Regions from separate parts of the Pseudoalteromonas sp. AS71 genome, predicted to be linked through region 2. Evidence: predicted binding sites of a transcription regulator. Region 2 holds the regulator's gene; each other region holds the start of a gene.

What was found. Region 2 encodes sigma-54, which starts transcription at its own class of promoters, with help from an activator protein. Its sites were predicted from a motif close to GTTGGCACGNNNNTNGNNT; they were not measured.
Region 1: the regulator sigma-54 is predicted to act here: its motif matches at 1,964-1,982, upstream of WNY98_RS13345 (BON domain-containing protein).
Region 3: the regulator sigma-54 is predicted to act here: its motif matches at 5,233-5,251, upstream of WNY98_RS18105 (PA2169 family four-helix-bundle protein).

The regions. Positions count from the first base shown of each region.
Region 1 is NZ_JBBMQZ010000016.1:98,046-106,216, forward strand. It holds gene suhB (inositol-1-monophosphatase) at 1-295, opposite strand, end outside; gene WNY98_RS13335 (VOC family protein) at 572-988, shown strand; gene WNY98_RS13340 (LiaF domain-containing protein) at 1,027-1,689, opposite strand; gene WNY98_RS13345 (BON domain-containing protein) at 2,018-2,584, shown strand; gene WNY98_RS13350 (YqaE/Pmp3 family membrane protein) at 2,657-2,815, shown strand; gene WNY98_RS13355 (hypothetical protein) at 3,186-3,683, shown strand; tRNA gene WNY98_RS13360 (tRNA-Ile) at 3,939-4,015, shown strand; gene WNY98_RS13365 (5-carboxymethyl-2-hydroxymuconate Delta-isomerase) at 4,335-4,664, opposite strand; gene WNY98_RS13370 (CreA family protein) at 4,872-5,357, shown strand; gene WNY98_RS13375 (hypothetical protein) at 5,393-6,166, shown strand; gene WNY98_RS13380 (LysE family transporter) at 6,178-6,804, shown strand; gene WNY98_RS13385 (gamma-glutamylcyclotransferase family protein) at 6,831-7,334, shown strand; gene WNY98_RS13390 (serine hydrolase) at 7,342-8,171, shown strand, end outside.
Region 2 is NZ_JBBMQZ010000001.1:48,285-56,455, forward strand. It holds gene mgtE (magnesium transporter) at 1-264, opposite strand, end outside; gene WNY98_RS00270 (HPr family phosphocarrier protein) at 396-668, opposite strand; gene rapZ (RNase adapter RapZ) at 711-1,556, opposite strand; gene ptsN (PTS IIA-like nitrogen regulatory protein PtsN) at 1,575-2,027, opposite strand; gene hpf (ribosome hibernation promoting factor) at 2,032-2,319, opposite strand; gene WNY98_RS00290 (RNA polymerase factor sigma-54) at 2,346-3,845, opposite strand; gene lptB (LPS export ABC transporter ATP-binding protein) at 3,915-4,640, opposite strand; gene lptA (lipopolysaccharide transport periplasmic protein LptA) at 4,637-5,182, opposite strand; gene lptC (LPS export ABC transporter periplasmic protein LptC) at 5,172-5,726, opposite strand; gene kdsC (3-deoxy-manno-octulosonate-8-phosphatase KdsC) at 5,723-6,274, opposite strand; gene WNY98_RS00315 (KpsF/GutQ family sugar-phosphate isomerase) at 6,275-7,246, opposite strand; gene WNY98_RS00320 (calcium/sodium antiporter) at 7,250-8,171, opposite strand, start outside.
Region 3 is NZ_JBBMQZ010000028.1:51,294-59,464, forward strand. It holds gene WNY98_RS18090 (RNA polymerase sigma factor) at 1-252, shown strand, start outside; gene WNY98_RS18095 (FecR domain-containing protein) at 249-1,328, shown strand; gene WNY98_RS18100 (TonB-dependent receptor) at 1,338-4,373, shown strand; gene WNY98_RS18105 (PA2169 family four-helix-bundle protein) at 4,746-5,189, opposite strand; gene WNY98_RS18110 (LysR family transcriptional regulator) at 5,367-6,305, opposite strand; gene aceK (bifunctional isocitrate dehydrogenase kinase/phosphatase) at 6,325-8,043, opposite strand; gene WNY98_RS18120 (hypothetical protein) at 8,147-8,171, opposite strand, start outside.

The DNA of each region.
Region 1 (8,171 bases), on a different contig from region 2:
AATGAGGGATACCTTTGATGAAGTTAGTTGTTCCATCGATAGGATCTACAATCCATTGGTAATCATCATCCTTGCCTTTATGCTCACCTAATTCCTCACCAACAATAGAGTGAGTAGGGTAAGACTGTAAAATAGTGTCACGAATTACGGCTTCGGCTTCTTTATCAATGTTAGTTACTAAGTCGTTAGCGCCTTTTTGTTGCACTTCAACTTTTGATAAATCTTCACTTGCGCGAAGTAAAATTTTGCCTGCGTTGCGCGCAGCGCGAACCGCAATGTTTAACATTGGATGCATGGTATTACCTTTGGGTTGTAAAAGAACGTTTATATATTTCAGCCGGCGTATTTTAGCGACTTTTGACATAAAGTAAACAATAAACCCCAAATACTTATGTTTGTTTTTTATACAAGATTGAAATTTGTATATATTTTTAAAAAATAATAATGAGCAATTAATAAGTCATTATGTTCCTTTATGTGTTTATTAAATCGAATTAATTTTAAATAACGCTTTACCTAAAGTTAGCTTGAGGTTTTATCGTGCTCCTAACTTAATTGATAGGACAACATAATGTATTTAGAGCACGTAAACTTAGTCGCGAGTGATATAGATAGTATGCTTAAATTTTACCGAGCTGTATTTCCACATTGGTCGATTAGAAGTGAGGGCAGAGGCGATTGGCATGGAAAACCAAGACGCTGGGTACACTTTGGGGATGACACGCATTATATTGCGATAAGCGATCATGGTGAGGCTGAAAACAGAAACTTATCGGGCCATCAAGTTGGTTTTGCACACTTTGCTTATGTAACTAGTAACTTAAATGAAGTAGTAGCACGCTTAAATAAAACGGGTTTTGGGATAAGTAAGCAAGGTAGTGAGAACCCTTTTAGAAAGAATGTTTATTTTATTGACCCCGCAGGGTTTGAAGTAGAATTTGTAGAATATTTAAGTGATATCCCAAGTGAGCGAAATAACGATTTATAATAGGTTAAGCACCGCAAAGTGCGGTGCTTAACGAGGCTTTATGAACGATTATTTCCAGCGCCAAGTTGTGTTTTTAGCTCATTAGCAAAGCTCATAAATTTTTCTTTAATTGTGCGCTTTATTTTTACTTCGACTGAGCCCATTACTGCCTTTCCTTCAATGTGAATAGTAGGACCTTGGCGTTTGTTAAGCGACACAGATTTATTTTCAAGGCTACTTAAAATACAAAACATTTTAGACACTACATTTACATGCTCTGGTACGTAAATCTCATCACTACCAAAAATACAGTTAACGTGAATAGTTACATTTTGATGCGCAAAAATGGCATCGGTAAAATCTAGCACCACCGATCCCATAAAGTTACTCAAATATATATTCTTTGGCACGACCCACTGACCGCTTCGCTCGTTAGAGCCTAAAATGCTGCGTAATGTAAAATCATCATCACTGTTTTGTTGTGCACTATAATGTGGTGTAAATTGCGATTGTTTTTCTGCTTTATATTGCTGATCAGTATTAAGTGTTAAGTCTTCTACTAAGGCTAAAAGAGCTTCGTTATTAGGTGCATCCATCGCGTTATCTAAGCGTCTCTCAAATGCATCAACAGAAATCATCCCATGACTGTAATTATAAATTAATTGATCAATTACTTGTTCGCGTACTTGCTCTATTGGGCGGTCTTCGACTTTTACAGACATGGGGCATTCCTTATTATATTTGCTATTAATACTGCTTCTGATATTTATATGCAAAGCACGCACCAAATATAATGATCTTAATTATCAAAGGTTTAATTTTCAATGATGTTTTATGTTTTGTTATATTAACGATAGATTAACCAAAAATGCAATTATCTAGTTATTTTCACTATTTGAGAAAGTTTTACCGAGTAGCCTGTAAATAGTTACACAGCTATAGATAGTGCCTTATCCCAGAATTACATCAAGCCATTGAAATATATATAGAAATAAAGTTGGCCTAAAGCTCGCATTAGTTAAAGTGTCTTTAATCAAAAGGAGAAAGATTATGAAAACATTTAACAAATCTATTATCGCAGCTCTAGTTCTTGGTACTACGGCTATGGGTGCCCAAGCAAACAGCTGGGAAAACGAAAGTAAAGATGCTTGGATTGATGGTAAGGCAGAAACAGTTCTACTTATGAACACTAATCTAAACAACTTTGACATTAACACTGATGTAAAAAATGGCAAGGTAGTACTTACAGGTAAAGTTAATAGCGAGCTTGATAAAGAGCTAGCAGAAGAACTTGTACTTAGCCTAGATGGCGTATCTGATGTTGAAAACAGCCTTACCGTTGTTAAAAGCATGGACACAAAAGATAGAAACAAAGACATGATGGACGATGATGATAACGACCTAACTGACGCTAAAATCACCACTGTAATCACAACTCGCTTCCTGTTTGATTCAGAAGTTGGTGGTACAGACATCGATGTTGATACCGACAACGGTATAGTAACTCTGAATGGCTCAGTAGAGTCTGAAGCTGAAAAACAACTAGCAGTTAAAATTGCTAAAAATGCTGAAGATGTTCGTGACGTAGTTGATAAACTATCTATTACTGCTGAATAACACAGTATAGTTAAGGCCCACTAACACTGGGCTTTACGCCTTTTTAATGCTTAATTTAAATGGAGTTTAATCATGGATATTATTCGTATAATACTTTCAGTTTTATTGCCGCCATTAGGTGTATTTTTGCAAGTTGGCTTAGGTATGCATTTTTGGCTAAATATTTTATTAACACTGTTGGGTTATTTCCCAGGGTTAATACATGCGATCTACATTATTGCGAAAAAATAATGACAGATTATATATTGTGTAAGCCGACTACTGAGGTTTAGCTAAATAAAAACTTCAGTACTGATCGGCTCACAATATTAGTTTTTAAAGTAAATATTTTTTATCAAGATCTAATTTTTAATTTACTCAAACTAAGTGATTTATTTCTTGTAACTCACTCCCTCAGCCACACCTATCGTTTACTTCAATTAAGCTTTCTAACTAACAGTAGTGTTCTGATTCTGCATTGATGCCATTTAGGACATCTTCAACATTAGTTTGTTTATATATCTACAATACGCGATTAATTACTCTATTATTAAGTGGCAATATTACCATCACTTCTAGTGTTATCATTAAACCAAGTTTTTACGCATATTGAGGTAGCTAATTGAATATTCGACTTATACTGTCAGGCGTTGTGTCATTCGTTTTTTATTTTAGTTGGGCCTACTGGGCAAACAGTACGGCAGATATTGCTAAAACGGTCACGCTTCAAGCTGCATTAGTGCAAGGTTTGTATAGTGGATTTGTAACACTGTTTTTTACCTTTATTTTAGAAAAGGTCGTCAACAAGTATAAGTCTAGTTATGTAACGCTTGCGTTTGTAACTCCAATTATTTGTATGTTTCATTCTAAAACACCACAAAACGTAGCAATACGACAAAGCTTCAATAATGCAATTAACTCTAGCGCCTCGTATTTAGGTAACAAAAAAATAGCAGGTGTACTTTTTGCGCCTATTATTCCGATTACTGTTCAATCGAGCTTAGTGATTATAGTGAATGTAATTAATGAGACACCTAATTTGGCACTTACAGTAGCTCCAAGCATATTTTTTACAGCCTTGTATGCCTACACATATATGTTAGCTTTACTTAAAAAATAGAGCGTTAAATATAAAAGACTACATGTTGAAGGAAGGTTTTTATAATTTAGTGCAGAGAATATAGTGGAAAATATCTTACGTTTTATGTTTATACCCGCCTAAAAGATTACTATTTAAGCAGTTAGCTTACTGATTATTAAAATAAAGGTTTTTGGTAGTGACAAGCACCTAAAAAGTTTTTATACTGCAGTCCGCTTTAGTCGCTCTGTGACTAAACGCTTCAAAAATTAACTGTCTTGCAGTTATATAAAAGTTGGCCCCTTAGCTCAGTTGGTTAGAGCACACGACTCATAATCGTTAGGTCCCCAGTTCGAGTCTGGGAGGGGCCACCACTTTTACAAACTTTCCAAAAATACCTACTCAAATTATTTAAAGCTACATAAATTTAATATCGTGTAATTTATTACTCTTTTTTTACCCCTAATAATAAATATAATTTAAATAAAGATAATCCATAGATTAAGCTAAGCTCTCTTAAATTTGAAATAGTGCGAATGCACTATTAAGTTCCAGCGTTAGATCGGACGCCATTCATGCTCTGTTTTGTAAATGACAATGAGCTGCATCTGATTTCAGGATACAAAAAAAGCCCCTGTTGGGGCTTTTTACTTATTAGCGATTACTTTTATTGCTCAAAACTACAAGAGTTAACTAATTTTTACGGTATATTTCATGCTCAATATCGTAAATATTTACACTTAGGCTGTCTGATGCTCTGCAATATGTTTTTAAGCACGAAAGTAGCAGTTCGCTTAGCATTTGCTTTTGCTCAATTGAGCGTCCCGCTAATATATGTACCGCAATATGTATAAACCCTGATTTTCCTGCGCCTAGTTGATATTGCTGATAAGCAATAGCGCGCGTTTTTATGGTTTCTAACTCAAATAAATCGCTTTCAAAGGCGGTATTGTGAATTTTTTCTACGAGAACTTGTGGTAATACAGGAAGGTCTTCTGAGTGTTCAATAATAATGTGCGGCATTTAGGCGTTTCCTATTATGAGTTACTGCATGAGCGAGAGTTAATTGTATCAAATACAACAGGGTTCGCTAAACCCTGAGCTATCTAAAATCTTTACTTTAAACTAATTTAGTCGTATTTATTTTTGATGTTAGTATAAAAACATACAGGTGAACCTTCGCTTAGTAACGTAGGTGCTAAGTTACTTATATATTAATTAAGGATAAGTATGAAATTACCACAAAAATTTAAACGTTTAGTTTTACTTGCAGGTGCTGTTGTTACATTAAGTGCTTGCTCTGATGATGTTGCGTCGGTAAGTCTTGGGTTATTTACAACTAAAGATGTTGTAGTTAATTCGCAGCAAGATCCAATCCTCGAAGGCGTTACTTGTCATATTAGTCATATAGAGGCTAATTTGGACTTTTCTGACCCGTCAGATATGTCTATAGCGTGTCGTCAAACAGGGCCTATTACAGCGCAGCAACTACAAAAAATAGACCGCAGTAAATCAGGTGAGGTGATATTTAAATCATCTAAAAGTATATTATTTAAATCACTAAAAGTGCGCCGTATTTACGATGCTGAAAACCGTACCTTATTGTATTTATCGTATTCAACTAAAGAATCCAGTGGTAGCCACCACCATGCACTATCAACAGTGCCGCTATACAATACTCAAGCGTGGGATTGGGCACTTACACAGAAAAACTAAACTGGTACCTAAACTAAAATCTAAAAGAGCACACTATGTTAGCTTTATTTAAATCAAAGCCATTATTAGAGCAGCAAGAACAGCAATGGCTTATTGATACATTTATTTGGGCTGTAGAAAACTTTGATGCTGAATTTTTTACAAAGCACACTCAAATAATACTGCCAACGGCCACTTTTTTCCCCGATTCGGTATCGAGCATTGAAGAGATGGCGAGTAATGTTTTTACCCGCGTTACTAATTACGCGGGTATGAACGCATGGCCTATCCAACTAGTTGCACCGCAGCAGTTACAACCGCAAGTTTTTCCGCACTTTGAATTTAGTGATGAAATACGTGGCAAAGGCAGTCATTTAATTGTGCCGCCAAGCCATAAGGTCAGTATCTCTTTTAATCCTAATCAGATTAATCAGCCACAAGATTTAGTGGCAAGTTATGCGGGTACATTGGCCACCATACTTATTAATCACGTTGGGGTGCTACCGCCAGGTGGTAGAGAGTATTTACCACAAGCTGCAGATGCACTTGCCTGTTTTTTAGGGTTTGGTGTGATGATGAGCAACACGGTGTATCAGTTTAAAGGCGGTTGTGGCTCTTGTTATAATCCATACGCTAACCGTGAAGCTAAGTTAAGTGAAACACATACGGTATTTATGCATGCTCTGATTAGTTACTTTAAAAACGATAAAGTGTCTAAAAAACACTTAAAGCCGCATTTACGTGGTCAGTTTAAAAAAGCGCAAAAAGAAATTAAAGCATTGGTAAATAACTCGGCTAACCCGCTGTTATTAGCTTATTCGCCAAACTAGCAAGGATCTGCGTGGAATACTTAGATGAATTTTTACTGATTGTTATTGCTCATTTTTTTGCAGTAGCAAGCCCAGGGCCTGACTTTGCCGTAGTACTTAAGCAAAGTGTGCAACAAGGAAGGGGCAATGCACTCTGGACAAGTGCCGGTGTTGGCGCTGCTATTTTATTACACGTTGCCTATTGTGTTTTAGGTGTTGCGCTTATTTTAACGCAGTCACCTAGCTTATTTATGGCGCTTAAATATGTGGCTGGTGCCTATTTAGCTTATTTAGGTGTGCAGGCGCTTAGAGCGGCAAAACCACCAACAAATAATCAAGACAATGTAGAAATAAAAACGGTAGTCGAAGAACCTGTTTGGCTTGCTTTTAGGCGAGGCTTTTTCACAAATGCATTAAACCCAAAAGCCACGTTATTTTTTATGTCGTTATTTACACTCGTGATTAGCCCAACAACACCTACTAGTATACAGGTAGGCTACGGCGTATACATGGCATTGGCTACGTGGGCGTGGTTTTCAATGCTTTCAATGATACTTTCTAGAAATAATGTAAGGGGTTTTTTCCAACAACGCGGTTATTGGTTTGACCGTGGAATTGGCGTTATTTTAATTGCCCTTGCAGTACGTGTTGTTATTTAACTTATTTAAAAAGTGTAGGAGATAAAATGCCGTTATATAATTTTTCGTTTGGCTCTAATATGTCATCTAATCGTTTGCTAGCGCGCTTACCGAATGTAAAGCGTGTAGGAACAGCGGTACTTAAAGGTTATGAGCTAACTTTTGATATGCTATTTAAAGATGGCTCAGGCAAGTGCAGTATTTGCGCAAGCGATAAAGAAGACGCGCTGGTTTACGGCGTTATTTATGAGCTTAATGAAGATGAAAAAGTTATTTTAGATAGTATTGAGGGCGTAGGTTACGACTGCGTAGATATAGCCCCAACGCTTTTAACGGGTGAGACTGTAACTGCACATTGTTATATAGCTAATAACCACGACAGCGACGTACTACCATACGATTGGTACATAAAACACGTTCATCGCGGATCACTTGAAGCGGGCGTACCAAAAGAATACAGTGATGCGATATTAAATCGCGCACAAAAAAGCGATACCAATCAAGAGCGCGCAGCAATTGAATTTGCAGTTCATCAAAAAATAATAAAATAGGATTGATATGAAATTAACCAAACTTGCCGCAATTGCACTATTGGCGGGCACTACGTTTAGTAGCTGGGCACAAGTTGATACCAACAAAATTGACGATGTTATTAAAGCCTCAATGGCACGTTTTGACGTACCCGGTATGGCAGTCGCCATTGTTGAAAACGATAAAGTGATATTTGCTAAAGGCTTTGGTGTAACTAATCTCGATACCAACAAAAAAGTAAACAAAGACACTTTATTTGGTATTGCTTCAAACACCAAAGCATTCACTACTGCGGCACTGGCAAAGTTGGTTGATGAAGGTAAATTAAGCTGGGATGACCGCGTCATTGATCATTTACCAGAATTTAGATTATACGACTCATACGTAACACGCGAAATGCGTATTCGTGATTTATTAAGCCACCGCAGTGGGCTAGGGCTTGGGCAGGGCGATTTAATGATTTGGCCAAGTACCGATAAGTCAGTTGATGAAATTTTAGCGGGATTACAGTATTTAAAACCAGCGAGCAGTTTTCGTAGTAAGTATGCTTATAACAACTTGATGTTTGTTACCGCTGGTGAGGTGGTTGCACGTGTGTCGGGTATCAGCTGGAACGATTATATCGAAAAAAACATATTGCAGCCGCTACACATGGACAACTCGCGTGCGGGATTTTCGCGTATTCCAAAAAGTAATAAAAACTGGGCAACCGGTCATATTCCTATGGATGGCACGCTTCATCCATTTTTTGTGAACTACCTAGAAGATTTTAGAGGTGCAGGTGCAATTGCTTCAAGTGTAAGCGACATGAGCCAGTGGCTTCGTACGCAATTAGCAGGCGGTAAAATGCCAAACGG
Region 2 (8,171 bases):
ATGCTTAGGTTCCATTTGGGCAATAATGCCTAAACGAACATCTTCAGATAATTCTTCAAGAACATCACCCTGCACATCAGGATCGACCAATTGCCAAAGCAGTCGGCGAATTTTATGCGGTGATGATTCTAATAATAATGCGGTATCACAAGGAGCCGTTTTTGCGAGCATGCGCCTAACTTGAACAAATTGACCACTATTGAGTGACTTCGTCACCTGCTTTAGTTGCTGTAGTGGATAATCTTGTTCAAAAGCTTCTGGCATTGGCGTCCTTTATAAATTGTTATATTACTTTATGGGGGGAGGTGAGTTAACTGGCGTTACTAACCTATTTATTTTATATATCTGTTTTAATTGAAGCACTAGTAATGCGAATATTGTTTTTATAAAACAGATTATTCTTGTTCATTAAAGCGTTGTGCTATTAATTCTCCAACAGCGTGTAAAGCTTGCTCAGAATCAGGGCCTTTACAAACAACTTTAACTTCTTTTCCTTGGCTACTTTCAAGTAACATTAATGCAAGTACGCTATCGCCTGCTGCTTCTTTGTCATCTTGGAATAATGTGATTGTCGCATCAAATTGTACTGCTAATTGCGCAAGCACAGTAGCTGCTCTGGCGTGTAAGCCTAATTTGTTTTTTATTAAAAAGGTATCTTCATAATGCATAACTTACTCTACCTAAGCTGAACAGGTGATTATTCAGCTATATTATTTTTCTTGCTCGCGATGGCGAATTTTTACATTGGGATGTGTCATTGCAAAACTTTCACCGATAGTTTGCGCTAAATACACAGAGCGATGTTGCCCGCCTGTACACCCAATAGCAATGGTTAAATAACTGCGGTTATTTCTTTCTAAATGCGGTAACCACGTTTGTACAAATGTTTGAATTTGCCATGTGAATTTTTGCACTATGCTGTGATTGGCCAAATAATCTTTAACGGGTTGATCTAACCCATTTAAAGGTTTTAATTCAGGTTCCCAATGTGGATTTGGTAAAAAGCGTGCATCAAATACATAGTCGGCTTCTTTTGGTATACCGTGTTTAAAACCAAACGATTCAAACGTGACAATTAGTTGCTTATCTTTTTTACCTAAAATCTTTTCACGAATAGATTCTGCAAGTTGGTGAACGCTTAAATCAGTTGTGTCTATCATAAAGTCGGCGCGGGTGATTAATACATCAAGTAATTCTTTTTCTTTTTTGATGGCTAAATCAAGAGGCAGCGAGTCAATTGATAGTGGGTGTAACCTGCGTGTTTCTGAAAAGCGTTTTATCAACGTTTGATCGTCGCTATCTAAATAAAATAACGTAGGATTTGCAAAGCCTGGTAAGTATTCAAGAATATCGTTAAATTCATCTTGCTCTTTAGGGATGTTTCGCACATCAATGCTAACAGCAATTTTATCGTAGCTATCAGACACACTGCGAACTAATGAAGGAAGCAAGTTAACTGGAATATTATCTACGCAATAATAGCCTAAATCTTCTACAACGCGTAAAGCAACCGACTTTCCAGAACCAGAACGGCCGCTTATGATAATTAACTCCATTTAACACCCTTTATAAAACTATGATTGATCGACAATAACTTGGTAAAGCTCAGTATCAGATTTTGCACTGCGTAACTGTTTACAAAAATCTTTGTTGTTTAGTTTATCAGCAATGGTTGCTAGAGTCTTTAAGTGCTGCTGGTTATCGCCATCTGGTACGATGAGTGCGACAAAAATATCAACAGGGCGATTATCGATTGCATCAAAGTTTATTGGAGTTTCGCTAACGAGCACTAAAGCCAAAGGCTCTTCTGCACCGCTCATTCTTCCATGAGGAATAGCAATGCCACGCCCTATACCTGTACTACCTAATTTCTCTCTGCTCATTAAAGCATTAAGAATATCTTGTTGCGGTAAATACGGAAGTTTGTCGTGAGCAAGTTCGCTAATGAACTCTAAAATTCTTTTTTTGCTATTAAAAAGGACCGCAGCTTTGCTGCAGTCCTGGCATATAAGTGAACTTAATTTCATCATATTAGTGTCGAGCAAGCTTCTCTTTGTGTTTGATTACTTGGCGATCGAGCTTGTCGATCAACGAGTCAATAGCGGCATACATATCTTGATGTTCTGTAGAGGCAAATAGCTCAGCACCGCTTACGTGTATTGTGGCTTCTGCTTTTTGATTTAATTTTTCTACATCGAGAATGACATGAACATTATTAATATGATCAGAGTGTCTTTCAAGCTTCGCAAATTTAGTATTAATATAGTCTCTTAGTGAATCGGTTAATTCTACGTGACGACCAGTTAAGTTTAGTTGCATAAGCATTACCCTCTTAGTTTAGCGTCTTAAATCAGACTTTTACGCTGATTTGACGGTGGAATAGCAAGAGATTCGCGGTATTTTGCGATTGTACGTCTCGCTACTTTAATTCCTTGCTCAGCCAATATATCCGCTATTTTGCTATCACTCAATGGTTTTGCTGAGTTTTCTGCTGCGATTAATTTTCGGATAAGCGCACGTATTGCTGTAGATGAACATTCACCACCGTTTTCAGTACTTACATGGCTTGAGAAAAAATATTTAAGCTCAAATATACCACGGGGTGTATGCATGTACTTTTGAGTAGTCACACGCGAAATTGTCGATTCGTGCATTTCTACCATTTCAGCAACATCATTTAAAACCATTGGTTTCATGGCTTCAGGGCCATGTTCAAAAAAGCCTTGTTGTTGCTTAACAATACAATTAGTAACTTTTAATAGCGTGTCGTTTCTACTTTCTAAGCTTTTAATAAACCATTTAGCTTCTTGTAAATGTGAGCGAATAAACTGGCTGTCGCCACTTGATTTTACAGTGCGAGACATTGCTGCGTATTGGCTATTAACACGAATTTTAGGCATGCTATCTGGGTTTAATTCGACAACCCAGCGGCCTTTAATTTTTTTAACTGACACATCAGGAATAACATACTCAGATTCTTCCCTTACAATAGTATCTGCAGGTTTTGGGTTGAGAGTATGTATTAGTGTCATTACTTCTTTAAGCTCTTCTTCTTTGAGCTTAGTTTTTTTCATTAATGTACGATAGTCGCGAGCTGCTAATAGATCAATATGCTCGGTTAAAATCATTTTCGTTTCATTAATATAAGGTGTTTCTTTATCAAATTGATTAAGCTGAATACACAAACACTCTTGTAAACTACGTGCAGCAATACCAACAGGATCAAACAGTTGGATGCGTTTTAATACCGCTTCAATTTCATCAAGTTCGACTTCGTTATCATCTTCGTTTTCTTGATTAAAGCTTTCTAAAATCTCTTCGCAGCTTAGTGTTAAAATACCTGAATCATCGACAGCTTCTACAATAGCAATAGCAATAGCTTCGTCTGTAGGGCTAAATGGCGTTAGTTGTAATTGCCACATTAAATACTCATGGAGCGTTTCAGTAGAGGCGCCTTGGTATATTGATTCGTCTTCAGGCATTGGACCTGATGAGGCTGCAGGAGCGGCACTCATGTACTCATCCCAACTGACATCCATAGCCATGTCGTCACTTAGCGTGTCTTTTGCAAGTGCTTCACCAGTATCTTGTTCGTATTCGCTCGGAGCATCATCAGCAGATGCGCTAACAGTTATGTCATCGGTATCAGCTTTTTGCTCGTTTTTACCAGCAGCGTCTTCGGAATAGTCTGCCTCTTCAACCTCTAATAGTGGATTACTGTCGAGAGCTTCTTGTATTTCTTGCTGGAGATCCAATGTACTGAGTTGCAACAAACGAATAGCTTGTTGCAACTGTGGAGTCATTGTAAGTTGCTGGCCCATGCGCAGCTGTAGTGATTGCCTCATGTATCTCTAACAATCCTTTTATGTTGTTATAATTAATACTAGCAGATGCTTAAAGACATGGCGTAAATGTTACAGCCTAAATTGCTCGCCTAAGTAAACATCGCGTACTGTTTTATCATTTAATACGTGTTCTGGAGTACCTGATGCAATCAGCTCCCCATGAGAAACAATGTAGGCTTTTTCACAAACATCAAGGGTCTCTCTTACGTTATGGTCGGTAATTAATACACCAATCCCACGATTTTTAAGATGTTCTATTATTTTCTTTATATCTAATACCGAAATAGGGTCAACACCGGCAAACGGTTCATCCAGTAATATAAATTTAGGATCTGCTGCCAGCGCTCGTGCTATTTCTACACGACGACGTTCTCCCCCCGATAATGCCATACCTTGGCTATCACGAATGTGTTGTATGCTAAATTCATCTAATAAGTTATTGAGCGTGTCTTCTCTGGCTTGTTTATTTAGTTCTTTGCGCGTTTCTAAAATGGCCATTAAGTTTTGATAAACAGTCAGCTTTCTAAAAATCGATGACTCTTGTGGTAAGTAGCCTATGCCTAATCTAGCACGACTATGCATAGGTAAAAGAGTAATATCGTTATCATCAATAGATATTTTACCTTTGTCGCTAGGAACAAGCCCTACAATCATATAAAAAGTCGTTGTTTTACCTGCACCGTTAGGGCCAAGTAAGCCAACTATACTGCCAGCTTGTACTTCAAGGCCGACGTTTTTTACAACTTCACGACCTTTATAGCTTTTTGCTAATAGTTCTGCTTTTAATGTGCTCATGGTTGACCTTTATCGCCTTTTTTACTTTTTTTAGTTTCGATCGGTACTAAAATTGTGTGAACGCGGTCAGTTGAGTTTTCATCTTTTTCGGCACTGATGAGCTGCTGCTCTATGTCGTAGGTAATGCTTTTAGCATTTATTTTTTGTCCGGCTTGCGATACTTGTGCATTACCAACAAGCGTTAAAAAACGCTTAGATACATCATAACGTACTTCGTCAGCACTGGCGCTCATAGTCGTGCCGTCTGATTGCTTTTCTTCAAAGTGCGCAGGGCTACCTGTGGCAATTAATAATTGTTTATTATCACCAAGTTCATCACGTTTGTGTACTTCGAGGCGATCGGCTGTAATGCGGCGATTACCGTGAATAATCTCAACGTTTTTCTCAAAAATACCCACATTAGCTTTCAATTGACCTTCTTGCTTGTCGGCACTTATTGAAATTTGATTGGCAGCAGGTTGCGTGTTTTGCTCTGCAGCACTACTATTAAACGCTAGTATAAGTGTAGGAATTATAAGTGATTTTAATATTTTATTGGTCATAATATATGGTTCGCGTATGGTTAATTAGTTTTATCACTTCGGTTTTCAAGTCGGCTTCTAGGCCTTTACCGGTGATTTTTAAATTGGGTCCAGTGATAATGACGGGTTGCTCCGAACGCATTGTTAATAACTTTATATCAACCTGAATATTATCAGCATTGATTTTGTCTATCATGGCGTTATCGGTTAAATTTTTGGCAACCACATTACCTTCTAAAATTAATTGTTTATCTTCATATAATGTTGCTTCGTCTGCATTTATTTGCCACGTTTGTTGCTCGTTATATAAAGTAAAAATGGGTTTTTCAAAAAACGTGAAACCTAATTGCTGGTATAGCTCCATTTTAGCCGCAGTGACTTTGTGGCTAATTTTACCTTGCTCATCATAGGCTGTCTGTTTGAGCTCAATAGCTATGTAATCAGGCTTAGCAACAACTTCAGGCTCAGCCTGAGGCACAATATTTGTTTGTGTAAAATAAGGGTACCAAAGCCAAACCATACAGCTAATGAATAAAACGCTTAATATTATGCGCGCTGCATTCATGAACTAGTGCCTTGTGTAGTCAATGCTTTACCATTTTCAAGCATGAGCAAATCGGTGAGTTCTCTCACAGCGCCAAAACCACCAGGCATTTGCGTTACATAATGTGACAAACGCTTAATAAGAGGGTGGGCATCATTTACTGCAACGGCAAAGCCTACTAACTCCATAACAGGCATGTCAGGACCGTCATCACCAATATAAGCAATTTGTCCATCGCTAAGGTTGAGTTTATCTTTTAATTCTTGATAGGCAATGAGCTTATTTTCTTGGCCTTGATAAATATGCTGTACGGTTAAGCTGCTCATACGTTGTTGTACTATCTGTGAATGACGACCAGTAATAACAGCTACTTCAAAGCCACTGTTTATAAGTGCTTTAATGCCAAAACCATCTTTTGTATTAAATGCTTTTAGCTCTTCACCTTGATTGCCAAGGTAAATACGGCCATCAGAAAATACACCATCAATATCGCATATAAGTAGTTTTACTTTTTTAGCGCGTGCTTTTGCATCATCGCTCAGCGGTTGATAGAGTTCTTCAAATTGCATTTATAACACTCCTGCTTTTAATAGGTCTTGCATATTTAATGCGCCAATAGGTTGGTTTTTCTCATTGACGACGATTAGGCCATTTATACGTTTACGTTCCATAATATTGAGCGCTTCAGCGGCTAAAATATCTTGCGTAGCTGTAGTGCATGACTTAGTCATAACAACATCTATTTGTGTTGTATGAATATCAATTCTTTGTTCTAAAATGCGACGTAAGTCACCATCGGTAAATAACCCTACGAGTTGCTGATTTTCATCAACAATGGCTGTCATGCCTAATCCTTTAGCTGACATTTCTATTAGAGCATCTTTAACTGTTTGTGAAACATCAATAATAGGTGTATTTGCGCCGCTGTGCATAACATCTTTTAAAGTAAGTAATAAGCGCTTGCCTAAACTACCACCTGGGTGAGATAGCGCGAAGTCATCAGCTGTAAAGCCGCGAGCTTCTAATAATGCAACTGCCATGGCATCGCCCATCGCAAGCGTTGCAGTGGTACTTGATGTAGGGGCTAGACCCAATGAACAAGCTTCTTTTTCTACTTTAATGCACACATGTACATTAGCAAGGGTTGCCATGGTTGATTGTGTATTGCCAGTCATCGCTATCATTTTGGCACCAAGTCGTTTTAAAACCGGAATGATATTTAAAACTTCGCTGGTTTCCCCTGAATTAGAAATAAGCATAACCACGTCATTTTTAGTGATCATACCTAAATCACCATGACTTGCTTCACCAGGGTGAACAAAAAACGCTGGGCTGCCAGTACTTGCAAGGGTTGCCGCTATTTTATTGCCAATATGGCCTGATTTTCCCATGCCAATGACAATAATACGGCCTTCACAGTCGTACATTAATTGGCACGCGTTATGAAAATTTTCATCTACATATTGTGCAATATCACTAAGTGCTTGGCGCTCAACATCTAAAACGCGAAGGCCTTGTTCAATAAAGTTTAGCGTTGCCATCATTTACCCTACTTGACTAAAAATATACCCTTGGTAACCCAAAAACGCTATTAGCAATAAGCCGCCTTCTACCCTATTGATACGCTGGGTGCCTCTAAAGTTCAATGACATAATAATAAGAGCAAGTGTTGCACCAATCATAATTAATACGTCTCGACTTACTAATGATGGGTCAATGGCAGAAGGGTTAATGATACCTGCAAGTGGTAATACCGCTAGAATATTAAATATATTTGAGCCAACAATATTACCTAGTGCTAAATCATTTTCATTTTTAAGTACACCTGCAACCGAGGCGGCAAGTTCAGGCAAGCTAGTACCAATGGCAATAATTGTTAAACCAATGACTAAGTCGCTTAAGCCGAAGTATTTAGCAATGTCTACAGCTGAGCCGATTAAAAAATGAGAACTAACCGGCAAGAGTATCATGCCGACAATTAACCAAAATACCGCTTTTTTAGTAGGTACATCGTTTGGTACATCGTCGCAGGCTTCTGAGACAAATGGGTCATCTTGGTTTTTTGCACGCATAGATACAATGATTAACCCACCGATGAATACGATAAAGCCAACTAAAAGCGCAACACCTTCACTAAATGAAAAGTAGTTATCTGAGAACACATACCAAGTAGCTAAAGATACGAGCATCACTAATGGCATTTCACGTTTTAACGTACTAGATGAAACTGAAAGAGGGCGAAATAGAGCAGTGATACCTAACACAAGTAAAATGTTTGTAATATTAGAGCCAACAGCATTGCCAACGGCTGTGTCGGTTTTGTTAGCCAAAGCGGCAGAGGCTGAAACCATCATTTCAGGGGCTGAAGAGCCCATGGCTACAACGGTCAAACCAACAATAAGTGTAGGTACACCAAAGTTTTTAGCAAGAGCCGCAGCCCCATAAACAAACCTATCGGCACTCCAA
Region 3 (8,171 bases), on a different contig from region 2:
TTCTTACTTTTTTGTAGAGCTACTGAGCAACTAAACTCATCAATTCGTAAATGCTTTATATTAAAAAAAGTTTATGGCATGAGCCAAAAAGAGATCGCAGATCAAATGCAGTTAAGCCAAAGCACTGTTGAAAAACACATTGCAAAAGGATTATTACAAACCATGTTGTACATGCGTGAACATGAGCAAAGCTCTCAAATACATCCTAAAGCTCAAGCACACCCTATATCAGTTAAGAGGGTCGCAGAATGAGTAATGTTCATCAATTTAATTCAAAAGATTTAATTTTAGAAAAGTCATGTGAATGGATTAGCGCAATTGATCGTGGTTTAACTGATGATGAAAAGGATCAATTTAAATTATGGATGATGCAAAGCACCGCCCATCAAGACTCTATATATGAGCTTGCTCAGCTTTGGGATGAACTTTCGGTATTAAATGAATTAAGTCATTTATTTCCTCAGCGTAACAATACTAAAGCATCAAAAAATAAGTGGATGTTTTCTTACTCAATTGCAGCGAGTTTATTTGCAGCGTTAATGGTGTGCAGCTACTTATTAATTAATTTAGAAAATGGCTATAACCAAGAGCTTGCAAAAGTTAATTACACTAAAATTTACAAAACAAAAGTAGGCGAGCAAGCAACGTATGTGTTGCCAGATGGCACCATAGTGCAGCTTAATACTAATAGCTTGCTAGAAGTTGCTTATAGCAAAGGCCGCAGGCAGTTATTACTTAGTCGTGGAGAAGGGCGCTTTAATGTAGCAAAAGATGCCACGCGTCCGTTTAGTGTTATGGCAGGCGACAAAAGCTTTACCGCACTCGGTACCGTATTCAATGTACAGCGTAATACCTCATCAGATTTAGAGCTTGTTGTTACCGAAGGCAAAGTGATGATCACCGACCCTAGTGTAGCGGTTGATGCAAATGACTTTAAAGATTATCAACTTGCAGATAACAGCACGCAAAAAATTCGTCAAATTAATGCCAACATTGTTACCTCAGGCGAAAAGGTAGTTATAGAGCAGAGTGTTACAAAGCCAATTACCCAACTTTCAATGAACGACGTACAACGTGATTTGGCATGGCAAAATGGCATGCTTATTTTTAACGGAGAAGAGCTAAGCGATGCTTTAAATGAAGTAAGTCGTTATACCGCGACACGTTTTGAGCTTTCTTCAGCCGAGCTTGCCAGTATTAAAGTAGCTGGGGTATTTAAAGCGGGTGACGTTGAAGGTTTACTAGAAAGTTTACAAACTAATTTTTCGATTGATCATGAGCGTTTAGGTGAGCATGTAGTAACGCTAAAACACCATACAGAATCATAAGTAGACGTTATGCAAATCAGACTAATGTTAGATAAAGTTGCATCAATAAAGATTGAACGTAAAAAAAACATTAAAAAAAAGAGACAAAGCCATAGAGGATTTTTGTTTGTCAGCTGTTTATATAAGTTGCGCAGTAACCAAACGCATTTATTGAGTGGATTTAGTGTGCTTGCACCGGCTATTTTTAGCTTGAGTGTACAAGCAGCAACTCAAACCACTGGGCAAATGGTGCAATTTGATATAAAAGCGCAGCGAGCAGACAAAGCCTTAATTGAATATGCTAAACAAACAGAGCAAACCGTGGTGTTTTCTTATGAGTTGGCAAAGCAGTATGACGCAAATTCAGTTTATGGATTTTACACTCAACTAGATGCCCTAGAGGCATTACTAGGTGGGACAGAGCTCGATGCGGTTGTTGATCAAAATGGTTTACTGAGTATAAAACTCAAACAAATCAACAGGAATGATAACAACATGATGAAGCTTTCAGCGGTCAGTGCAGCAGTATTACCAGCCTTACTTGCAGTTAATTCGCAAGGTGTAAACGCAGCAGAAGAAGTCGCTCAAGAAAAAATTGAAAAAATTGCTATTGTCGGTAGCCGTGTAGCAGGACGTTCAGTTGAAGATTTACCCGTTCCAGTAGATATCTTAAGTGCAGAAGCGCTTGAAAATACAGGCCAAACAGAAGTTGGTCGTATGCTACAGTCTATCGCTCCTTCATTTAACTTTTCAAGCTCTGCAATTAGTGACGGTACTGATGCTTTAAGACCTGCAACACTTCGCGGTTTAGGCCCCGACCAAACATTGGTGTTAATTAACGGCAAACGTCGTCACCAAGCAAGTATTATTCATATTAATGGCTCTGTTGGGCGTGGTACTGCAGGTACTGATATGAATGCAATTCCAGCCTCTGCAATTAAACGCATTGAAGTATTACGTGATGGCGCTGCTGCTCAGTATGGTTCTGATGCGATTGCTGGTGTTATTAATATTGTACTTAAAGATGGTAGCGAAGGCGGTAAAGCGGCTATTAACTACGGCCAATATTCAGAAGGTGATGGCGAAACCATCAACCTTGATTTTAATAAAGGCTTTGCGCTAGGCGATGACGGTTATTTAAATACAACTATCAATTACCGTGACCGTGCACCGACTAACCGTGCAGGTTTACATGGCTCTTGTCAGTTTTATGGTTGTACAGAGTTAAGTGACGGTACTTTACTTGCTGGCGATCCGCGTGAACTGACAGCCGATCGTGATACTTTTAGAATTGGTGATGCTGATTCTCAGCAGTTTGGTTTAACAATTAATACCGGTTACGAGTTAGGTGATGGCGAGCTTTACGGCTTTATTACTTACTCAACACGTGAAAACGAGTCGGCTGCACTTTTCCGTCATAATGCAAATGCAGGTGGTAACCCAGTACTGCAAGATAACGATGCGACAATTCCGCTAGGTTTCTTACCAAAAATTAATACAACTATCGACGATATCTCATACAACTTTGGTTATAAAACTGAGTTTGATAACGATGCAAGTCTTGATTTGTCTTACACCTACGGTGAAAACAGCATTGATTATACGACAAGTGACACTATTAATGCCTCATACGCTAACTTTTTACGTTATGACCAAGGTTTGAGTGCAGCTGATATTCGTACAACTATCCCACGTGAAGCGTACGCTTACGGCATGGAATTATCACTGCAAACAATCAACATTGATTTTACGCAAAACTTTGATGATTATTCGTTAGCGATGGGTGCTGAAATTCGTACTGACGAATACCGTATCTTAGAAGGTAGTGAATATGCATACCGCGATTACGATACTACCAACGGTGTAAGTATTTATAATGGCTTAAGTGGTGGTGTTGGCTCTGAAGATGCATCAGGTGGTTCACAAGGTTTTGGTGGTTCGTCTCCTGCGTCATCAGTTGATGAATCGCGTGATGTAATCTCATTTTATGTAGATGCAGAAGCTTATGTGATTGAAGATGTAATTTTATCGGGTGCACTTCGCTACGATAACTACAAAGGCTTTGGTGATACAGTAAACTTTAAGCTTGCTGGTAACTGGTCTGTAACCGACGATATTTCACTACGTGGTGCATTAAGCTCAGGTTTTAGAGCACCTTCAATGCAACAGCTTTACTTTAATAATGTAAGTACGCAATTTGTTGTTGATACTAATGGTAACTTAGTTGCAGAAGAGGTTGGTACATTTAGAAATGATTCAACACTTGCGCAAAGCTTAGGTATTCCAAAGCTTAAAGAAGAAAAATCACAAAACCGTAGTTTAGGTATTGTGTATAACGTTACAGATAATATTAATGTAACCGTTGATTACTATTCAATTGATATTGACGACCGTATTGTAATTAGTGACCGCTTAGGTAAAGGGTTATCTACAAGCCTTGATGCTGCATTAAATAGTGCGGGGGCTGGCGTAGGGCAGTTTTTCTTAAATGGTGCTGATACTGAAACTCGTGGTGTTGATTTTGTAGCAACGTGGAACACTGAAGGTTTAGGCGGTACGCTTGATTTTACACTTGCAGCTAACTTCACTAAAACAGATGTTGTATCGTTATTTTCTCCTGCTGGCTCAAGCCTTGAGACAGTAAGTGTAGACGATATATTTTCAGCGGAAGATATCTCTATTATAGAAGAGTGGCAACCAGAGGATCGTATTAACTTAAGTGCACTTTATCAACGTGATGATTGGACAGTTAACCTGTCACTTAATCGCTTTGGTGAGTACACAGTAGAAGATGGCGGACGTCAAACGTATGGCGCAGAAATTTTAACTGACGTTAAAGTTAACTACTTCGTTACTGAAGATTTGTCGGTAAACATTGGTGCAAATAACTTGTTTGACGTTTACCCAGATAAAAACGAAATAGGTAACTCTCGCTCAGGTACTATTGTGGATGCTAGTGGCAACACAGTAATAAGTAGTTCAGGTGTGTTTGACTACTCACGTCGCTCGGCTCCATTTGGATTTAACGGTGCTTACTACTACGTAGGTGCAGAATACCGTTTTTAATTAATAACCTCCCTTTCGTTATTTAACTCAAAGGGCCGTAAGGCCCTTTTTTTGGTTTTATACCAACCTGCATAAATCTTTGATCAATTTAACGAATTAAATTGCACTATAACGTCGTTAAAAGTTTTTTATTTAGAACAACTAGATATAAAAACTTTTACCTAGTTCTAGCGTAATTTTCTTAACGTTAAATAGACCCCATATATAAGCAGATTGGTATTAGCTTGGGCTGATTTTATTGATGATCATCAAGCCCATTCAAAATGAATTTCTTAAACAATATACTTTAAATACGACGTGAAGCGAGGCGTTGTATTAGAGGCAATAAAAAACCCAGCGCTAGGCTGGGTTGTATTTATGCGTTATGTAAGCTTACTGCTTTTGCATACGGCTCATTTCTGCATGGCAGCTTTGCATCGTTAATAATGTTTTAGCCAGTGCTGCTTCGCAATCAGCTGGTTGCGGTTTATCCATAGCGGCTTTAATTTCTTCAAGCGTTTTATCTTCTACTTCTTCAAGCTCTTTAACATACGTGCTGTCGTTATGTGAAGTGAAAGTAGTCAATAGGGCTGTATATGCACGTCGTGCTTCAACTGCGAAAGATGAACCATCTTCGCGTTCGCCTTTTTCATTAATTGCATATGGCTGCAAGCGCTCAACACTCACTTTTCGGGCATCTATCATACGCTGAAAAAGTGCGCCAATAGCAGGGTCTTCAACTTTTTCCTGTGCTTTTTGATAAAAATCGATGCCGCTGTTCATAACTTGAATGATGTCAGTAATATGATTTACTTCTGATCCTTGATGGGTGTTCATAATGACCTCTTTTATTAAATGAATGTATAGTTCAATTTAATAAAAGCAATGTACGTTCCACGTTTTTATTTTTATGTAGTTATTTGATTTTATTGATTTAATTTTATTACAGGAAGAGGCTAAGTTAATGAGGAAAGTATTAACCTAGCAATTTTTACATTATATTGTGTAATAAAGTTATTTTAGCTCTTCAGCTACTTCAGCTACTTTTTGGCGTAACCAGATATGGCTCGCATCGCGATGCAGCAGTGGGCTCCAAATCATATCAAGTTCAAAAGGTGGAATCGGAAACGGTGGCTCTAAAATTTTAAGCCCCGGATCATCTAAGTATATATTTGCGGCTTTTGAAGGAAGGGTCGCAATCAAATTTTTCTCTTTAGCTAAATGAATCGCTACATGATAGTTACGCGTAAAAGTAGCAATGTTACGATGTTTACCAAAGTGGGCAAGTGCTTCGTCAACCCAGCCGAGTTTTTGCACATCTTTAGGGTCCATGCCCACACCTACACCAAAACCTGTTTTACTCACCCATATATGGCGTGCTTTTAAGTAGCTGTCGAGGCTAAAGCTCTCAATAATAGGGTTGTCGGCCTTAACTAAGCAGCAAAAACTGTCTTTCCAAATACGTTTATGATGAAAAGACTGAGGTAAGTTTTCAAAGCGGTTGATTGCCATATCTACTTTACCGTTTTCTACGTCATGAAAGGTTACGTCACTTGGTGTGAGTATATCTAAAGTAGTATCGGGGGCTTCTTCGTGTAGTTTACTTAAAAGCTTTGGCGCTAACGTACTTGCAGCGTAATCACTGGCCATTATTCTAAATACACGTTTACTCTGGCTTGCCTCAAATTCTCTATTAGGTGCTAGAGTTTCTTCAAGCGTCATTAATATGCCACGAATAACGGGTTGTAACTCTAAAGCGCGCTCTGTCGGGACCATACCATCGCTGGTACGAACTAAAATAGGGTCGTTAAATAGGTTACGAAGTCGTTTAAGGCCATTACTCATTGCGGGTTGCGTAATACTCAATTGATTAGCAGCGCGTGTTACGTTGCATTCTCGAAGCAATGTATCGAGATAAACGAGTAAATTTAAATCTATTTTACTTATATTCATTGTGTGTGTCCTTTAGCGCTTACCAGTGGTGAATAAATCGCTGTGCTGTCGGGTATGGGTAAATATGACTTACCTGACCATTTTTTATATTTTGTTGTGCCTGCTTCCAAAAGCTAACATCTATAAGCTCTGGATGAGTGCTGAGGAAAAACTTTTTATACATAGGATTAGGCATTACAAAGGTACATAACTGCTCTGGAAATACGTCTTGTGGTGCAACAGAGTAACTTTGCTCATCCATTAAATAATCATCGTAACTCTTTGCTTTTGGTAATGCTCTAAAGTTCATATCGGTTAGGTATTGAACTTCATCGTAATCGTAAAAAATAATACGTTTGTGCTTACTTACACCAAAGTTTTTTAAGAGCATATCGCCAGGAAATATATTAACGGCAATCATTTCTTTTAGGGCTTGCCCGTACTCTTCAATTGCGTCAGCGGCACTTTCTTCATCAGCATTCTCTAAAAATAAATTGAGTGGTGTCATGCGCCGTTCAATATACAAATGCTTGATGATCAACCATTCGCCTTCAATTACCATTGATGAGCCAATTGTTTTATGCAATTGCGCAAGTAAATTACTATCAAAACGTGCCAAAGGAAATACGACGTTAGAATACTCTATGGTGTCGGCCATTCTGCCAACGCGATCATGGTTTTTTACTAGTTGATAGCGCTTTAATACGGTATCACGGCCAAAGGGCTTACTTTCACCAAATTTGTCTTTTATTATTTTAAAAACATAACCAAATGAGGGGAGGGTAAATACCATCATCACCATACCTGGTGTACCCGGAGCAATTGTAAACTCATCACTTGAGTGAGATAAGTGATTTAAAAACTCTCGATAAAACTCAGTTTTCCCCTGCTTATGAAAACCCACTGCATTATAGAGCTCAGCAAGTGTTTTGTTTGGCATAAGCTGATTCAAAAACCGGACAAGTGCTGAAGGCGCATGAGTCTCTACCATAAAGTAGGCACGGGCAAAGCCAAAAATAACACGCATTTGAGATGACTTAGTTAAAAGTGCATCTAAATACAATCCGTTATCTTCATCGTGTAATACGGCGATTATAAAAGGCTGAACACCACTTTTTGAAACAACACGACCTACTATATAAGCTGCTTTATTACGATAAAAAGGCGTGTGCAAAATATCAAAGCGCATTTGCCAAGGCTGGTGATGTGTATCGGGTGCTTGTTTATAAAATGCTTTAACAAGAAGGCGAATATCACGCTCTAAATTTACAAATGGGGCTTTAAAATCAAAATGATTAATAATGCGCTTTATTGTTGGCTTTAGGCCATCAACTACTGGAAAGTATGTCCTATATTCGGCCTCAACAGGTACTGAAGGAGCATCTTTCAAAGTTGCTTCTACAAATATAAAGTCATTATGAAAATAGCGCCTATGGTACAGCCGGCAAAATACAGAGTTATAAAAGGTTTCGGCTAGTTCAGCTTGGGGATGAAAACATAAAAAATGCTGGTATATCTTTTTAACTTCAAGCCATAGGCTTTCATCAAGTTGCTCTGTTGGGGTTTCTTTTTTTAGCGCTTGCGTAGTTTCGTTAACACGATCATCATAATAGCTGATACGCAAACGGCTTATATCATTAATTGCTTGCCAATCTTTTTTTGCAAAGGCGAGGGGGGCTTTGGCCGTTGTTTTTTGAAATAGTTGATAGTGCCTTTTAAAACCCGTTAAAATTAATTCAGCAATATGGCGAGGCTGCATTTGCACTCCTTAATAGTCCCTAGAGCTTATACTCTATTGTGTTAAGGGTATGTTATTTTAAGTTTAAAACCAAGATAAATATTGCTCATTAATTTGGAGTGATTTATTGGTATTGATCTATCTTTTTT